One region of the Paenibacillus sp. VT-400 genome, then DNA from elsewhere that is predicted to be linked to it. Evidence: predicted binding sites of a transcription regulator. Region 1 holds the regulator's gene; each other region holds the start of a gene.
The links. The regulator Rex, encoded in region 1, represses fermentation and respiration genes when NADH is low (regulators of the CRP and FNR family bind a similar motif). The targets are predictions, from matches to a motif close to TTGTGAAATATTTCACAA.
Positions count from the first base shown of each region.

Region 1 (6,389 bases):
TGCTGCAATCAGGATCGGAACAATATTAACACCAGTAAAAGCAAGGAAAATAATCAATACGGGAAAAAATCCGATGGCAACTTCTTTTGTCCACTTAGGCATTAGGCCACACTCCTATCTGACCGGGCACACGCGGCAGAATAATAAACTTGCTGGCATCTCCGTCTCTGAGACTGACATATACATTGTTGTCATCCATCGCTGTATTTACCTTAATTCCATTCGTCGCCATCTTGGACAACGTTGGTGTAATCTCGGTGTATTGCTTGTTCTCCATCGCCTGAGCTACGGTGAACATCGCATCCCCCCACCAACTTTCCAGTGCTTCACTGGAATGATCCACAACATCCAACTTTAGTGAGCGTGTTCCAATCAGGGTCTGTCCTTCTTTGTGAATATATTGTACCAGTCTGCCCAAATCAACATCAGGTTGCAGATCCAGTTTCAATTGTACGTCATTGCGGTTAATAGTTAATTGAACGTCGTTGACTCCATCGTACTGGGTTACCATTTTTTCAATCGGATTCTGCACAGCCACCTGACGATATACAAACCAACCTCCAAACAACACAACGGCTGAAATGACGGCAGTTAAAGCAATAGGCAATACTTTTAGCTTCAAGTGAATTACCCCTCCCAGAATTTGGCCCAACCTACTGGCTTATTGGTATATACGAATATGTGCACATTGACTCCTGCGAGAATTTCGACAGGATTATTTGTTTTTGAATGTAACTTTGAGTACATATCTGAGTATATCACATCGTATATACAATTTCGAAGGCGAAAATATGAATAAATTATTAATTTTAACTATTTAAATCAAATATATTTACAGGCAACACAAAGAACCGGTTCAGTCGGATATCCGTCTGCCGGTTCTTTCATTTCTTTACATTCTCTAGTTATGTCACTCTATTTGTTCTAGCTGTTCGGGAGTGTGTAGACCAGGTCCACCTGTTCTCCGTTGCTAAAACGATAAAAGCGATAGTGGTTATGCGTACCGTCTTTATAATACACTTGCCACACATATATTCCATTCACAACTCCGGGCATGATTCGTTTAATCTCACCGGCAGGAACTTCAGAACTGAAGCGATTGCGTATCTGCGCTTCGGACATGCCATTCTGCAGCAGCTCACTGTGTACAGCGTTTGCACCCTTAACCGGTTGATTGTTTGCGTCGAACTTAACCCAGACCATAACATCCTGGTTATCCTTGTTTTTGCCGATCAGGGTCCAGTAGATGTTGTCAGAGCCTTCTTTGTCTCCCCAGATGTACTTGCGCAATTCATCATAGGATGTAATGCCCAGTTGCTCCTGTGCTGCTTGTATGGCGAGCGCTTCTTCCTTGCGTTGGTCCTGCGTGACATGAACGTAATAACGCTGAAGTCCAAACAGAATCAGAACCAGTGCAAGCAGCGAAATCCATATCCACTTCTTTTTTTTCTTCAAAAGCCGAACTTCCTTTCCCTATGATGCTGTCCTGCAATTAACGAGCAAGCAGACCATCAAATGCCAATTGAGACTCACGCAAAATGCGTTCTTCATCCAGCGTCAGACATTCGCCATGTTTCACTACTTGTTTTCCATCCACCCATACGTGTTCAACATCTTTGGCAGAAGCCGAGTAAATCGTATGTGAGATCAGGTCTGTATGTGGATAGAAATGTGCCTGTTCAATGTTAAGGGCGATAAAATCAGCCTTCATGCCAACCTGAAGTGCTCCGGTATTATTCAAGAAGATGGATTTGGCACCGTATGACGTTCCGAGTAATAACGCTTCGCCTGCTGGCACTGCCGTCGGGTCACCAGATACACCTTTGTGAATCAATGCAGCCAGTCTCATTTCCTCGAACATATCCAGGTTGTTGTTACTTGCTGGACCGTCTGTTCCGAGTGACACGGTAACTCCTGCTTTCAGCAACGCAGGTACCCGCGCAACACCGGAAGCGAGTTTCAGATTACTTCCCGGGTTATGGGATACAGCCACATCATGGCGGGCCAGAATCTCAATCTCTTCGTCATTCAGATGCACCGCATGTGCAACCAGGGATGGACGAGAGAAAAAGCCCAGTTTCTCCAGATGTGCCACAGGACGCAGTCCATAATCAGCCACGTTCTGCTCGACTTCACGAAGCGTTTCCGACATATGTGTATGAAGGGGAAGGTTTAGGTCGTTCGCGACCTGCACAAGCTTCTCTATGTAGTCAGGAGGGCATGTATATGGGGCGTGTGGCGAGATTACGGTTGTAATGCGACCATCTGCCTGTCCATTCCACTCACGTGCAAACGCTGCCGACTCCTCCAGCTTCCGCAATTGTTCTTCTTCCGAGCACAGCCCGATTACACCACGTGCCAGTGCCGCTCTAACGCCGGATTGCTCCACAACTTTGGCAACTTGATCCATGTGATCGTACATGTCCAGGAAAGCTGTAGTTCCGCCTTTCAACATTTCAAGCACTGATAGCGAAGTTCCCCAATATACATCTTCTGAAGTCATTTTCGCTTCCATCGGCCACATTTTTTCCTGCAACCATACTTGCAATGCAAGATCGTCTCCGTGCCCTCTGAGCAACGACATCGCTGCATGACCATGCGTATTGATCAGACCCGGCAGGAAGAACAGTCCTTTTCCATCCACTTTGGTACAATTTTTGTCTTCATCCGGCAATGTCTCACCAATATGCACAATCTTGTCATTCTCAACAACCATGTATCCGTGGACCACGTTCCATGTTGTGCCGCCTTCATTAACGGCAAATTTGCCGTTGTGAATTACCCATCTATTTGTTGTCATCTTCCTCGTCGTCCTTTCCAGTCTCCAAGTAATAGGCCAAACTAAGCAGATCCGTTGTAAAGTCAGCATGGTGAATGCGGATATGCGGCGGTGTTTTTAGAATGGTTGGTGCAAAATTAAGGATCGCTTCAATTCCTGATTCAATAAGCTGATCGGCTACATTTTGGGCTTCCGTATCCGGAACCGTGATAATTCCGATGCGAATATTTTCCGTTTTAACCGCTTCCGTCAATTCATCCATTGGTTTTACCGTCAAACTGTTGATTTGACTACCAATCTTCGGTCCGTATGCATCAAATACTGCAACAATCTTCATGTTGTCTTTCAGATATGCGTTGTAGTTGGACAAGGCCTGTCCTAGGTTACCCGCGCCTACCAGAGCTACATTAATTTGCTGATCAATTTTGAGAATGTGACGAATTTTCTCGATCAGATATGATACATCATACCCGATCCCTTTACGACCAAAATCACCGAAGTAAGCCAGGTCTTTACGAATTTGGGCCGGATTCAGATCCAGCCTCTGTCCAAGCTCTTGAGAAGAAACAGTAGCCACCTCACGCTGATGCAACTCGTTCAAATAACGCAAGTATACAGGCAGACGTCGTACCACCGCTTCCGAAATTTTATCCGATTTCATTCTTGCTCCCCCTTACCAAGGCCACGATAAAATAATAGATGAAAAGATGAGCATTCTGTATAAAACTCAAAGATAAACGTGACATTTTATACAGAATGCTCCTTGTAATTTGGGTTATAAGTTCTTACGTGCAACTGCTTTAATCGGATACGGAAATATCTAATAAAGTTTAACGCCAAACGATAGTGTCATGCAATGATATAACGAACAAAACAACCATTATTTTTGTTCATTAGCAGGTTTTTCCAACCACTCGGTAATTCGTGGAACCATCTGCTCCGTGAGCATGTGTTCCATTTTGGGACCAGGTAATGAATATAAAAAGAATTTACCATAGTACGCTTCAATCACCCGTGTATCATAAACAATGACAATTCCTCTGTCCTTTGCTGTACGCACCAATCGGCCAAATCCCTGTTTGAAACGAATGACCGCTTGTGGCACGGACAGTTTCATGAACGGATTTTTCTTCTGTTCCTGAAGCAGCTCACTCTTGGCTTCCACCAACGGATGATTCGGTGGCTGGAAAGGCAGTCGAACAATAGCGAGACAGGTTAGCGCGTCTCCCGGGATATCTACACCCTCCCAGAAGCTGCTTGTGCCCAGAAGTACCGTTGCTTTGGCATCTTGAAACCTGCGAGTCAATTTGGAACGACTTCCACTGTCAACGCCTTGCCCAAGCAACGAGATGTCGTTGCCAGACAGTGCCTCCTTCAGCGGATCATAGACCTGTCGCAACATCTTGTATGAAGTAAACAGAACCATCATGCGTCCACGCGTAGCAATTGCCGTCTCTGCAAGTGATTGCACCAGCATATTAACAAAGTGCGCATCACCCACACTTCCCTTCACACTCGGGAAATCACGCGGAATCACCAGAAGTGCCTGATCGCGATAGTTGAAAGGTGATGGCAACATCGACGTTAACAGCCGATTGTTCTCGGCCGCTTCCTGCAAGCCAAGCTGTTCAATCATGAACTGGAATGACTTATCTACCGAAAGCGTAGCCGATGTAAGCACAACACTTTTCTTTTTATCAAAAAATAAATCCTTAAGTTGTGCACTCACATCTACAGGTACGGCATACAGCTGGAGAGATTTGCTGCGGAATTGGCCGCTGGCTTCCATCCAGTACACCGTTTTGGCATCATCCATACGCATGAAGAAACGTAGATTCTCCTTCAATGTGGTCAGATCTTTCAGCAGTCCTGTAATGTCCGTGATCAGACTATCCGATTGATAATCATCCTGATCTTCTTTCACCTCAAGCAGCAATTTGTCCCCTTTGCGAACCAAATCGCCCAGAGTCACATAGATCTGGTTCTCCAGATCCTGCAACTCCTGCCATTTTGCAGGTTTCTGAGATGCTTTCAGACGCAGTGAAAATTGCCCCGTCTCTCCCGGTGAAGCATCACTTCGTTCAGGCAACAGACCAAACAAGGCATCGCTCATACGATCCCACAGCTCCTTAACTTCAAGAGCGAGCGGGAACATCTGATCCACCATGGAGCCCCATTGCACCGAATTTTCATGCCCGGATAACTGCGAACGAAGCATAGGCAGCTGACCATTACGACTGTCTTTAAATAGGCGGGTCAGTGTATGAACCAAGGTGAAATATTTCATATGCATTCCAAGATGTTTACCAGCGACATCCTCCAGATGATGTGCCTCATCGATCACAAGACTCTCATAGGCTGGCAGCAGCTGATGCGCGGCTTTCACATCCGTAAATAATTTGGAGTGATTGGTGATTACGATATCAGACAACCCTGCTTCATGTTTGGCACGATGGTAGAAGCATTTACGGAACCATGGACAGGATCTTCCCAGACATGATTCGGATTCACTCTGTACGGTCTCCCAGAAGTCCCCTCCGCGTCCGCTAAGGTTAAGTTCCTCATCATCTCCGGTTTCGGTCTGCGTAAGCCAGACGATCATCTGAGCAGCTGTGAAATAATCCTCTTTCGGTGTGGCGAATTCACGTTTATTGATTTTGTGTTCAAATTTGCGCAGGCACAGGTAATGTCCACGTCCTTTGAATACAGCAGCCTTAAACGGGAACGGAACCACTTGAGTCAGCATCGGAATGTCCCGCTCTCTCAATTGCTCCTGCAGATTGATCGTATGCGTGCTAACCATAACTTTCTGTTCTTGCTTCACACTTTCGTAAATAGCAGGCAACAGATACCCTAGAGATTTACCGGTACCCGTTCCAGCTTCGATCAAGAGATGTTTCTCTTCATCCAGGGCTTGCCTTACACTGCTGAACATCTGAGTCTGCGCTTCACGCTCTTCGTAATGATCCAGTGTATCCTTCAGATTCTCCCGAACCTGGTCCATAAACTGTTCGAAGCTTACACCATCGAGGGGGTTAGCCTCCCGCTCATCGCGTGGTGCACCAATATCGGTCCAATCACTTACATTAAGAGCAAGCTGACGATAATAGGTATGTCCGTCCAGATCCTGAATCGGCTCTGCTTCCTTCTCACTGCGCATTCCGTCCAAAAACCAACCCAAGTCACTGTCTTCTGGTGCAAACAGGTCACTGAGGCGCTGAATCGTTATGAGCGGTAATTCCTTTAACTCATCCAGACACTTGAGCAGCACATAGGCTGTCGCCAGTGCATCGCTGTCTGCCTGATGAGGGCGATCATGTTGAAATCCAAATTCGGAAGACACATAACCAAGTTGATAAGAACCCAGTGATGGGAATGTGATCTTCAGAAAATCAATCGTGTCCAGAATGCGGCCAGTGAACGGCAAATAACCGCAACGGTCAAGAGCATTCTGCAAAAAGTGAAAATCAAAAGCGACGTTGTGTCCAACAAGCACCACATCATTAAGTAGCGGAACCATCTCCATCATCATCTCTTCGAGTGAAGGAGCGTCCGCCACATCTGCATCGGTAATACCCGTCAACCCCGAAATAAACGGGGGGATCGGTAC
Region 1 is NZ_LELF01000067.1:3,324,802-3,331,190, forward strand. It holds gene EL84_RS25190 (AAA family ATPase) at 1-102, opposite strand, end outside; gene EL84_RS25195 (hypothetical protein) at 95-622, opposite strand; gene EL84_RS25200 (DUF5590 domain-containing protein) at 925-1,455, opposite strand; gene EL84_RS25205 (amidohydrolase) at 1,493-2,800, opposite strand; gene EL84_RS25210 (redox-sensing transcriptional repressor Rex) at 2,787-3,440, opposite strand; gene dinG (ATP-dependent DNA helicase DinG) at 3,660-6,389, opposite strand, start outside.

Region 2 (6,389 bases), on a different contig from region 1:
AGTCTATAGTAACTAATATCCTGCCCGACCCAAGCCTTGAGCTGTTCTTGGCTTCTGTTGAGAAGCCATGTCGGGCTATGTTAAAATAATTAAAGTGTCTCGAGAGGAGGTAGGGGATGAATCGGTTCATCCGGAATTCTGGTTTTTATTTGATTCTTTTTTTAGTTGTGGTGGGGATAGTCCAGTTCGTCAGCAATGGCGGCGAAGCCACCGATAATCCTAGATATGATCAGTTGCGTGCAGCGATCAAAGCCAACAATGTCTCTGAATTGACGGTTCAATTCAACGGTCAAACGTATCTCGTGACCGGTCAATACAAGAAGGCACCTGATGGCGCCAAATCAGAAAATTTCTCAACGTATATTCCTCCTACGGATGAGGCAATTAGTGAGCTTGTAGCTGCAAGTGAAACTAACAATTTCCAATATCATCAGGAGCCAATGAAAGGTGACAGCATCTGGTTGACGTTGCTGACTTCCTTTATTCCTTTGATCATTATGTTCCTGCTGTTCTTCTTCCTGTTTAATCAGGCTCAAGGCGGCGGCGGTAAAGTAATGAACTTTGGTAAAAGCCGTGCTCGTCTCTACAACGAAGAGAAGAAGCGGGTTACATTTGAAGATGTTGCGGGTGCTGACGAAGAGAAACAGGAACTTGTTGAGGTTGTAGACTTCCTCAAGGACCCTCGTAAATTCGCAGCAGTAGGTGCGCGGATTCCTAAGGGCGTATTGCTCGTAGGGCCTCCAGGTACCGGTAAAACATTGCTCGCTCGTGCCGTAGCCGGTGAAGCGGGTGTACCATTCTTCACTATTTCAGGTTCCGACTTCGTGGAAATGTTTGTCGGTGTCGGTGCATCACGTGTACGTGATTTGTTTGAAAATGCGAAGAAAAATGCCCCATGTATCATCTTTATCGATGAGATTGATGCTGTAGGACGTCAGCGTGGTGCTGGTCTTGGTGGTGGTCACGATGAACGTGAACAGACACTCAACCAGTTGCTCGTTGAGATGGACGGATTCGGAGTTAATGAAGGTATTATCATCATTGCCGCAACGAACCGTGCAGATATTTTGGACCCTGCCTTGCTGCGTCCAGGACGTTTTGACCGTCAAATTACGGTTGACCGCCCTGATGTAAGAGGTCGTGAAGCTGTCCTGAAAGTACATTCCCGTAATAAACCACTGACCAAAGATGTGAAGATGGATATTATCGCGAAGCGTACAACAGGTTTCTCTGGTGCGGATTTGGAGAATCTCTTGAACGAAGCGGCATTGCTTGCAGCGCGTCGTAACCGTAAAGATATTTCCATGAAGGAAGTTGACGAAGCGATTGACCGTGTCATCGTTGGTACGGAGAAGAAAAGCCGTGTCATCAGTGATCGCGAGAAACGAATCGTTGCTTATCACGAAGCAGGTCATACCATTGTTGGATACTTCCTCGAACATGCTGATATGGTACATAAAGTGACCATTATTCCGCGCGGACGTGCGGGTGGATATGTAATCATGTTGCCAAAAGAAGACCGTATGCTGGTTACCAAGCAGGAATTGCTGGATAAAGTAACCGGACTTCTCGGGGGTCGTGTAGCTGAAGAATTGTTCATCGGAGAAATTGGTACTGGTGCATACAGTGACTTCCAGCAAGCGACAGGTATTGTTCGCAGCATGGTTATGGAATACGGTATGAGTGAGAAATTGGGACCTATGCAATTCGGAAGTTCACAAGGACAGGTATTCCTTGGTCGGGATATCGGTCATGAACAGAATTACTCGGATTCCATTGCTTACGAGATTGATCAGGAAATGCAACGCTTTATCAATGACTGTTATGAGAAGTGTAAGGACTTGCTTGTTAAACATTCAAAAGAGATGCACCTGATCGCTCAAACTTTGCTTGAGGTTGAGACTTTGGAAATGGATCAGATCAAGCAATTGATCGAAACAGGTTCTTTGACTCCAAAAGCAGAGAATGACAATGATGGTGAAGGCACACCAACTGAAGGCGGAGAGCCAATCATCGACACCATCGGTGATGTGCGTGTTCGTATTCAAGGTAAAGATGAAACGCCTGAGCCACCAGCCGGAGATATTCCAAACGAAGCTCCGAATCTGGAAAAGGGTAATAACAATAACCCGGATGATGGCGGAACTAAGCCAACGTCTTAATACACAATACATCTGGCTATGATAGCAGGTGAAATCAAGAGAGCCCTCGAGGCTCTCTTTTTTTATCCATTATTTTAAAAGAGGATAGATAAAGATAAACGGGAGTTAGATGGCGAACCAGTTAGCAAACAGGTGGTTACAGCGCTGTCCCGGGCCTTTTTCATTTATTGACAGAGTCGTGAACGTTGTGTAAATTAGTTGTTAAACCGCTTGTGATTCGTTTCTCAAGCGAAGATAACGACTTAGGTTAGCCCACGAAACAGCGCATGACGCTGTCCCGATAAAGGAGAGGATCACAGGTGGAAGCTCTGGCTTTAGAGCGCAAGGCTGAGATGAACCGCGAGCTGCGTGAGCGGCTTATGGTGTTGAAGAAGGAACGTAATGCCATTATTCTTGCCCATTATTATCAACGTGACGAAGTACAGGAGGTTGCCGACTTCCGTGGAGATTCGTTTCTGTTAGCCCAGAAGGCAGCACAGACAGATGCGGATGTGATCGTTTTCTGTGGTGTTCATTTTATGGGTGAAAGCGCTAAAATTCTTGCGCCAAATAAAACAGTTATTATCCCGGACGAACGTGCGGGCTGCCCAATGGCAGATATGGTGAATGTGGATGGACTACGCAAATTGAAAGCACAACATCCTAATGCCAAGGTGGTTACGTATATCAATTCCTCGGCTGAGATCAAAGCAGAGACTGACATCTGTTGTACATCGGCGAACGCAGTCCGGGTTATTCAATCGGTGGATTCCGACGAAATTATCTGGGTACCGGATAAAAACCTGGGACATTATGTGCAGCAGCATACAGACAAGAAAATGATTATCTGGGAAGGCTACTGCAACACTCACGATATGCTTACAGTCAAAGATGTGGTGGAGATGAGAGCCAAGCATCCCAATGCGGAGTTTGTTGTCCATCCAGAGTGTCGCCCTGAGGTTGTAGAAATGGGTGATTTTGTAGGCAGCACAACAGCTATTCTGGAGTATTGCAAAAATTCATCAGCGAAGGAATTTATCGTAGGTACCGAAGATGGTACAGGATATCAGCTTCGTCTGGATAGTCCGGATAAACAGTTCCACTTTGCTACCAAGTTCCTCGTATGTCCCAACATGAAGGTGAACAACTTGAAGAAACTGGTGAAATGCCTGGAAACGATGAAGCCGCAAATCTACGTGCCACCGGCCGTTGCCGACAAAGCCAGAGAATCACTAGAGCGCATGTTGTTGGTAAAGTAGGATGCGCTACTCTTGCTCCAAGACAGGTGAATAACATGATACCGCAATATTTAGTTGATTTTGATCTGTCTGCGCTACCCATGGTAGAGACGGATGTACTGGTTATAGGCTCAGGGATTGCTGGTTTGTTTACTGCCATTAAGGCAAGTGGACAACAACGTGTATTAATGATCACGAAGAAGTCATTACTTGAAAGTAACACCAGATATGCGCAGGGAGGCATCGCTGCGGTTATTGCTGAGGATGATTCACCTGCTTACCACTTGCAGGATACACTTGTAGCAGGAGCGGGCTTATGCCGCTCCGAAGCGGTAGAGGTATTGGTGAATGAGGGGCCGGACGGAGTGAAGGAACTGATTCGTTTGGGTACTTTATTTGATCTGGAGAACGGCGAGTTGGCGTTGACGCAGGAAGGTGCGCATAGCCACCGCCGTATTTTGCATGCCAACGGAGATGCAACAGGATATGAGATTGTACGTGCGCTTGCTGTTGAAGTGAATGAGCATCCCGGGATTGAAGTTTGGGATGAGCATTTTGTTGTTGACCTGATTACGGATCGAGATCGAGGGGAATGCATTGGCGCTCTGGTTCAGAAGGATGACGGATCGCAAGTGTTCGTGAAGGCACAGGCAACCGTTCTTTGTTCTGGTGGGGCAGGACAACTGTACCGATACACGACGAATCCGGATGTAGCTACTGCCGATGGTGTAGCCATGGCTTATCGGGCTGGGGCTATTGTTCGTGACATGGAATTTATCCAATTCCACCCCACCTCTCTATGTTACCCTGGGGCCCCGCGTTTCCTTGTGTCAGAAGCCGTACGCGGCGAAGGAGCATATTTGCGCAATGTGAAGGGTGAGCGCTTCATGGATCGTTATCATGCCCAGCTTGAACTGGCCCCACGAGATATCGTGGCACGAGCGATTGTTAGTGAGATGGAGTCCACCAACAGTACCTTTGTGTACTTGGACATTACACATGAACAGCCAGAGATGATCAAGCATCGGTTCCCTACCATATATGAGACTTGTATGCGTTATGGATTAGACATGACAACGGACTGGATTCCCGTTGCACCTGCTGCCCATTACATGATGGGTGGAGTGAAAACGGATTTAAGTGGAGAGAGCAGCATCTCCCGATTATTTGCTTGTGGCGAGGTGTCTTCTACAGGAGTGCATGGAGCCAACCGCCTGGCAAGCAATTCTTTATCAGAAGCGATTGTATTTGGGCGGAGAATTGTTGATCGTATTCAATCTCTCCCTCCGCTTGGTTTATTACAAGTAAGAGGGGCTGCGCATTCATCTGTGGACATGAATAACAAGGTCAATAAGATCACGGAAGAGCAAAAGCCGGTATCCGAAAGACGTTTACGATTACAGAAAATGATGGTTCGTCAGGTAGGCCTGCGCCGGAATGGTGAGGACCTGCAGAAGGCCATGGACAAGCTGCAACAGGAATTGCAATTTTTTGATCAGACACTCACTCATAAGGAAGAGCTGGAGTATGCCAACCTTCTGACCTGTGCCTGGTTAGTTACCAGCGGGGCATTACACCGCGAGGAGAGTCGGGGGGCTCACTATCGTGAGGATTTCCCGGCGCGTGATGATATCGTGTGGCAGAAGCATAGTCTGCAACAGCGAGAACAAGCGATTGTGGAGGAATTGATGTCATGATACTGAATGGATATAATGAAGGGCTTATCGAATCGATCAAAAACTGGCTTCGTGAAGATGTTGGTGCAGGTGACGTTACAACAAGTGTGACGATCCCGGCAGGCAACCAATCCAAGGCCATTATACACGCCAAAGACAATGGTATTATTGCAGGCATGATCGTAGCTGAACTTGTATTTCAAGTCGTTGATCCTGATCTTGTATTTACACCGAAGGTAACAGACGGAGACCAGGTCACCCATGGCACGATTTTGGCCGAGGTAGAGGGAAGTACACATTCACTGCTTACGGGGGAACGACTGGCACTTAACTTGCTGCAACGTATGTCCGGAATAGCTACGCGTACGCGTGCCTACGTGGATGTGCTGGATGGTCTTGAGACCAGGCTCGTGGATACACGTAAGACAACGCCGGGCCACCGACTACTTGAGAAATACGCGGTGCGCGTGGGTGGCGGAGCGAATCATCGATTTGGACTGTACGATGCCGTTATGATTAAGGATAACCACATCAAGGGTGCAGGCGGAATCACCGAGGCGGTACAGCGTGCGCGAACCGTTATCCCACATACGATGACGATTGAAGTGGAGACTGAAAATCTGGAGCAGGTGAGAGAAGCCTTGCAAGCCGGGGCAGATATCATTATGCTGGATAACATGCATCCAGAGCGGATGCGTGAAGCGGTTGAACTTATTCGTGAACAGGCTCCTCATGTGAAGGTTGAAGCATCCGGTAACGTGTCTCTTCAGACCATTCGTGGTATTGCAGAGAGTGGTGTGGATGTAATTTCGGTTGGCAGGTTAACCTATTCCTTTGAGAGCCTGGATATTAGTCTGGATTTAAATGAAAAGAAAGAGGGGTGAACCTCTTTGATTCTAGTTGTAGACGTGGGGAACAGCAATATGGTGCTCGGCGTATATCAAGGCCGGGAATTGCTGCACCACTTTCGTCTGAGTACATCACGTCAGTCAACAGTGGATGAATACGGCGTATTGATTTATAATTTATTTCATATGTCCGGCATCAGGGCAAGTGACATCGAAGGTGTCATCATCTCATCTGTGGTTCCGCCACTGGTGAATGTAATTGAAGCGATGTGTGAGAAGTATGTAGGCAAAAAAGCTTTGCTCGTTGGGCCTGGTATCAAAACTGGCTTGAATCTGCGATACGAGAACCCTCGTGAAGTGGGTGCAGATCGTATTGTTAATGCAGTGGCAGCCGTTGAGAAGTATGGCGGCCCTCTCGTCGTGGTCGATTTCGGTACCGCAACGACTTTTGACTGTATTGACGAGAAAGGCCACTATCTGGGGGGA
Region 2 is NZ_LELF01000069.1:15,985-22,373, reverse strand. It holds gene hpt (hypoxanthine phosphoribosyltransferase) at 1-16, shown strand, start outside; gene ftsH (ATP-dependent zinc metalloprotease FtsH) at 117-2,162, shown strand; gene nadA (quinolinate synthase NadA) at 2,462-3,400, shown strand; gene nadB (L-aspartate oxidase) at 3,436-5,076, shown strand; gene nadC (carboxylating nicotinate-nucleotide diphosphorylase) at 5,073-5,939, shown strand; gene EL84_RS30095 (type III pantothenate kinase) at 5,946-6,389, shown strand, end outside.
Region 2: the regulator Rex is predicted to act here: its motif matches at 2,373-2,390, upstream of nadA (quinolinate synthase NadA).

Region 3 (6,389 bases), 590 kb from region 1:
CTGAATGCCAATGTGTGTAATCCTATATTCATTGTTTGTTAATAATCGGAAGGTTATGTATCCGGCGACAGACAGCATATGTTTCCAACAAGATCATGTTGTGAAAGCAAGATGGGAATACGCCGGATCTGAGGACTTTTAGATACGTCTATAAATAAAGAAGAACAATCACGAGCAAGATAAAAAGAACGATAAACAGTACTTTTTCCGTGCCCTCTTCTGGAGGCTTCATTGGATATTTAGCTCCTTCCTGTAAACAGACAAACAAATATTGAAATAAAGAACTTCACAAAATGATGACATCTCCTCCATATATTCATATTCATTGAAGTGGCATCAGGACTGCGACTACAGCGGATAGAGTCATGAAACTTGGACACGGTAAGCGCCCAAAATATGCCTTAAATACGTGACATAAACATGGACAATCACTTGCGCAAGGTTCATACTGTAATGTGACCAGTGGTTAAATAACAAGTCCTCAGCATATTAAAGTGCATGTTCAAAAAGTCTAGTTTTCAGTACCAAGAAGATGGGATGAAGATAGAAATGGAGTAGCGGAGCGTAGGAAAACTACGTGAGCAACGGACATTTCGGCTGAATTTCATATTCGATGCTGATCATGCCGTTAGGCATGATTCGTAATCAAAAGTGGACTTTATGAACTACATTTAAAGGACAACAGGCGGGTAGCCGTTCTACTGTGACCTGAAATACATACCAACAGAGGAGTTGTTGACACATGAATGAAAAAACGATGGATATGTTCCGTACGTTGACGGAATTTCCTTCCGCATCCGGTTTTGAACGTGAGCTTCGCGGCTGGATGAAAGATAAGCTTTCCGCTTATACCGATGAGTTCGTCCAGGATCGCCTGGGGAGTCTATTTGGTGTATTACGCGGGGAGGAATCCGGTCCCAAAGTTATGGTAGCCGGACACTTTGACGAAGTGGGTTTCATGACTACTGGCATTACCGAAACAGGTATGATCAAGTTCCGTCCACTGGGTGGATGGTGGAGTCAGGCTGTACTGTCTCAACGATTGGAAATCATCACACCTGATCGTCGGATTACCGGAGTTGTAGGTTCTACACCTGCACACTTGCTGGACGAGTCCCAGCGGAATAAACCTGTGGATCTGAATTCCATGTATCTCGATATTGGAGCAGACAACCGTGCGGAAGCAGAATCCTGGGGCATTCATCCAGGGATGCAGATCGTGCCGATCTGTGAATTTACGCCTATGGCGAACCCGAAAAAAATTATGGCCAAAGCGTGGGATAATCGTTACGGCGTAGGACTTGCACTTGAACTGGTTGAAGCGCTGCACAAGGAAAAACTGCCTAACAAGCTTTATGCTGGTGCAACGGTTCAGGAAGAACTGGGGCTTCGCGGTGCACGTACGGCGGCCAATTTGATTCAGCCTGATATCTTCTTTGCACTGGACTGTAGCGCGGCGAATGATATGACAGGTGACAAACAGTCATTTGGACATATCGGAGAAGGCGCATTGCTTCGTATTTTTGACCCGGGTATGTTCACCCATCGCGGAATGGTGGAATATGTTCAAGATACGGCTTCATCCAATCAGATTAAAATGCAGTATTTCATTTCACCAGGTGGTACCGATGCAGGTCAAGTTCACCTGAGTGGCATTGGTGTACCATCAATAGTTGTTGGTATCTGCGCACGTTATATCCATACCTCTTCTTCCATCATTCATACGGATGACTACGATGCAGCCAAAGAACTGATCGTGAAGCTGGTCAAAGGTCTGGATCGGACAACGATGAATACCATAATTAATAACGCGTAATAGCTGACAAGAGACCTCCTAACCATCGGGAGGTCTCTTTTTTATATTCACAACGATATCAGTTAGACACGTAGATTAATAGGCCGAACATTATAGGGAATTACACATAAGATACAATAACGGAAGATGAATTAAACACCAAGCAGCGGGGGACCTGTTATGGCAGTGAGAAGGAATGGAAAATCGAATAAAGGTTCCAAAAAAACAAATGCCGCAAACACCCTTCTCAATGGCAACCTTAAAGGAAGTCGTTGCAGCATTACTGGTAAGTGGGAAGTTAAGAGTGGATGCGGTCACGTTGTTTCGAGAAGCTACACTGGTCGTTGAACTGGTCGGGCAGTATAAATCGCTACAAAATATTACACCATCGAATCAAGACAAACTGGTGCAATTCCTCGATGAGATCGGTGGTGATATGACGTTGAATGACGTTATACGGGCTTTCCAACAGAGAATCAATTCCTAAACACCAAGAAATGAGGTTGAAGTGATGTCTGACTTTGACGGAAATGGGTTCGCTGAACTACTGATCATTGTCATTCTTGTTGTTTTATTTGTATTTGGTTCTTCCGATATTGACGACCTGACTGATTCTCCTTCTCAATCCTGAATTGGCTAAGTTATTACGATTTACTCATTATGAAATGCATACCTGTAAACGCCAGCCCACAATATGCGGGCTGGCGTTTTTGGATGGCTATAGAAATAGCGGTGAGAATGCAATCCAGGCCAAAATAAGAGTAAGCACAATGCAGACATTCTCTACAACGGCCCCACGCTTGGTCCCTGTACTCATCAGATTCACCCGTATGCGCCACTTGAGCGGTGGTAACGGACGAATACCCCGATTGGTTAGTGAATCGGCCAATAGATGCATCGCATATGCCGTGCCTCCCGCTACCCAGATCTCCGGTCCCTGCTGCTGGGTCGTGCTGTACAACAAGCCCGCCCATATTGCGGTTCCGTACAGGGTATGTGTCAGTCCCCTATGAGTCAGTGTGGTACAGAGCATTAACAAACTGCCTGCAATCAAGTTCCACGGTGCGAACGCGTGACCATAGAAGACCAGCCCGAGTCCAATCGCAAACATCAACACTTTGCGAAGCGAACGCGAAGGCAGGAATGACACAAGCGCAATGAGGATCGCAAGCAACAGGTTCCATGGTTTGGCATGAACATAGAAGTACACAAATACAGCTGTGGGCAACAGAATCGTCTGTAACAACCTGATCAGACTGTTAGGCAAGGCTCTGGATACCAGCAGCGAATTTGGCTCATCAATGTCAGGCAATAACGAACCAATCAGAGCAACCGTAACTGCTGGCGCGGTCACTGGCATACCGGCCAACTGCAGAACAGAAAGCGACACGCCTGTCCCGATAATAAGGTGGGATCTTCCCATCATGATGCAAAAACGTCCTTTCGAAGAAATCGGGAACAATACGGCCCAGTTCCGATTTTACAACGAAAACAAAATAAGAACAATAGTTCGCATTTCTTATTTGTATGAAAATAAATATAACTTTCTGTGATGGGGCTCACATTATTATATTTATGACTCTTTTATCTTTATTAGTGAATTAAATCACATAAAGTGTCGTCAACCACTTGTATAATTTCAAATATAAACCACTAAAATTTTGAGTAATGTACAGCGTCTATTCAAGGAGGCATACACACATGAACGGAAAAAAAGAGAACCTCATTATCATTGGTAACGGTATGGCAGGAATCAGTACCGTTGAGCAAATTTTAAAATTAACTACGCGATTTGATATTACCGTTTTTGGCACAGAGCCCTATCCTAACTACAACCGCATTATGTTGTCTTATGTACTGGAAGGAAGCAAAACACTGGACGATATCGTACTGAACGACCTTCACTGGTATGAAGATTACGGCATTACATTGCACACAGGCACAACGGTTACACGAATCGATGCCGAGACACACGAAGTTGTGACTGAAGATGGAACTCGCGTTCCTTATGACAAAATCATCATTGCGACTGGCTCCAACTCCTTCATTCTCCCTGTGCCAGGACATGACAAAGAGGGTGTTGTCGGTTTCCGTGATATCGCCGATTGTAATGTCATGCTGGAAGCTGCTAAGCAGTATAAACGAGCGGCCGTTATCGGGGGCGGACTGCTAGGCCTTGAAGCTGCCAAAGGTTTGGTACAACTTGGCATGGAAGTTACCGTAGTGCATCTGATGGAAGATCTGATGGAGCGTCAGCTTGATCCACAAGCTTCAGCCATGTTGAAGGCGGAACTCGAACGTCAGGGTATCCGCTTCAAAATGGGTGCGCAGACCTCCGAACTACTGGGTGGCGAACGCGTTGAAGGGATACGTTTTGCAGATGATACGGTTCTGAATGTTGATTTTGTGGTCATGGCTGTAGGCATTAAACCCAATACGGCTGTAGCCCGCGAAAGCGGTATGGAAGTGAACCGGGGTATTGTCGTGAATGACTATATGCAGACTTCCCTGGAGAATGTGTATTCGGTCGGGGAATGTACAGAGCACCGCGGGGTATGTTACGGCCTCGTTGCCCCATTGTTCGAGCAAGGCATGATTCTGGCGAAACATATCTGCGGTGTGGAGACCGCTCCTTATGAAGGTTCAGTTGTATCCACGAAATTGAAAATTTCGGGTGTAGATGTCTTTTCAACCGGTGAATTCATCGACAGTCCAGAGCACACCGTCATTTCGCACAAAGATGACTGGAAACGGACCTACAAAAAAATTCTGCTTCGTGATAATAAAATGGTCGGCGCTGTTCTCTTCGGTGACATTACGGATTCTGCCGAGTTGCAGAAACTGATTAAAAATCAAACCGAAATGACCGAGGAATTGTACGGTTCACTCATGGGTACAGGCTGCGGCGGTCATAAGAAAGCAACCTCTGTTGAAACGATGCCCGAGGACGAGATCGTCTGTGGATGTAACGGGGTAACCAAAGGAACCATTGTTGATGTAATTACAAACCAGGGCCTTACCACTGTTGATGAAATCAAAGCCTGTACCGGTGCAACACGCTCTTGCGGTGGGTGTAAACCGGTTGTGGAACAGATTCTGCAGTATGTACTTGGAGACAGTTTCAGTACTGGAGCCAAACAGGGCATCTGCGGATGTACTTCCATGGGTCGAGATGAAATCGTAGCCGAGATTCGTGCAAAAGGATTACAAACAACCAAAGAGGTCATGAATGTACTGGGTTGGAGTCAGCCAGAAGGTTGTTCCAAATGTCGTCCGGCGATCAACTATTACCTTGGCATGATTGCACCAGACACACACGAAGATGAGAAAGAATCCCGTTTTGTTAACGAACGGATGAACGCGAATATTCAAAAAGATGGAACGTATACGGTTGTACCTCGGATGTATGGCGGGGTGACTACACCAGCAGACCTCAAACGCATCGCTGACGTTTCAGTCAAATATGATGTAAAAGCAGTCAAAGTGACTGGCGGTCAGCGTCTCGACTTGATTGGTGTCAAAAAAGAAGATCTGACTAAAGTCTGGGCAGAACTGGATATGCCTTCAGGTTATGCATACGCCAAATCGCTGCGTACAGTCAAAACATGTGTCGGCTCCCAATTCTGCCGATTCGGTACACAGGATTCCATGGCCATGGGTGCTCGCATCGAACGTAAATTCGAACGTCTGGATCTGCCAGCCAAGTTTAAATATGCTGTCAACGGTTGTCCGCGGAACTGTGCAGAAGCATGTACAAAAGATATCGGTATCGTTGGTAACGACGGAGGCTGGGAAATATTCATCGGTGGTAACGGCGGTATTAAAGCTAGACTGGCTGATTCCTTATGCAAAGTGAAAACAGATGAAGAGTTGATTGAACTGTGCGGCGCCATCATGCAATATTACCGCGAGACAGGTAACTATCTGGAACGGACTTCCGAGTGGGTGGAACGCATGGGTCTGGAGCATATTCGTTCGGTTGTTGTGGATAACCTTGAGGAACGTAAAGCGTTGATGCAGCGGATTGAATTTGCACTTGAGCATGTTGAAGAACCTTGGCAAAAAGCGATTCGCAATGAAGAAGGCCAGAGTAAAATGTTCCATGGCATCGAAGTATCAGCTCGTCCATAAGTAAGCTTGCAGATTAATACTGCCGGAATGTTAAATATAGATAAGGAGTGGTTTAAGATGACGACAAAACAATCAGGCACCTACTTCCCTGCCGGAGTAGTTGAAGAATTCCTGCCACGAATCGGAAGAGTAGTTGAGATTAAGGATCATCAACTTGCTGTCTTTCTTGCATCGGATGGTACCATCTTCGCTGCGGATAATCACAACCCCCATCCTAAGGGTGGGCCGCTGGCTGAAGGCATCGTGTCCGGGCATTATCTGTACGATCCGCTGTATGATTGGAAAATTGACCTGACTACAGGTCTTGTGCAAGCACCGGACGACGGTCAAGTACAGATGTATCCGGTAAAGGTAGAGAACGGCCAGGTTTGGATCGAAATATAGCGAAACGTTCAAAGATTGATGCAAAATAATGGGGGAAACCGTGATGTATACACCAAGTGTTGAGGGAATTATTGAAGCT
Region 3 is NZ_LELF01000067.1:3,916,177-3,922,565, forward strand. It holds gene EL84_RS27915 (M42 family metallopeptidase) at 743-1,816, shown strand; gene EL84_RS27920 (hypothetical protein) at 1,992-2,282, shown strand; gene EL84_RS27925 (metal-dependent hydrolase) at 2,514-3,221, opposite strand; gene nirB (nitrite reductase large subunit NirB) at 3,497-5,926, shown strand; gene nirD (nitrite reductase small subunit NirD) at 5,984-6,310, shown strand; gene EL84_RS27940 (formate/nitrite transporter family protein) at 6,354-6,389, shown strand, end outside.
Region 3: the regulator Rex is predicted to act here: its motif matches at 3,390-3,407, upstream of nirB (nitrite reductase large subunit NirB).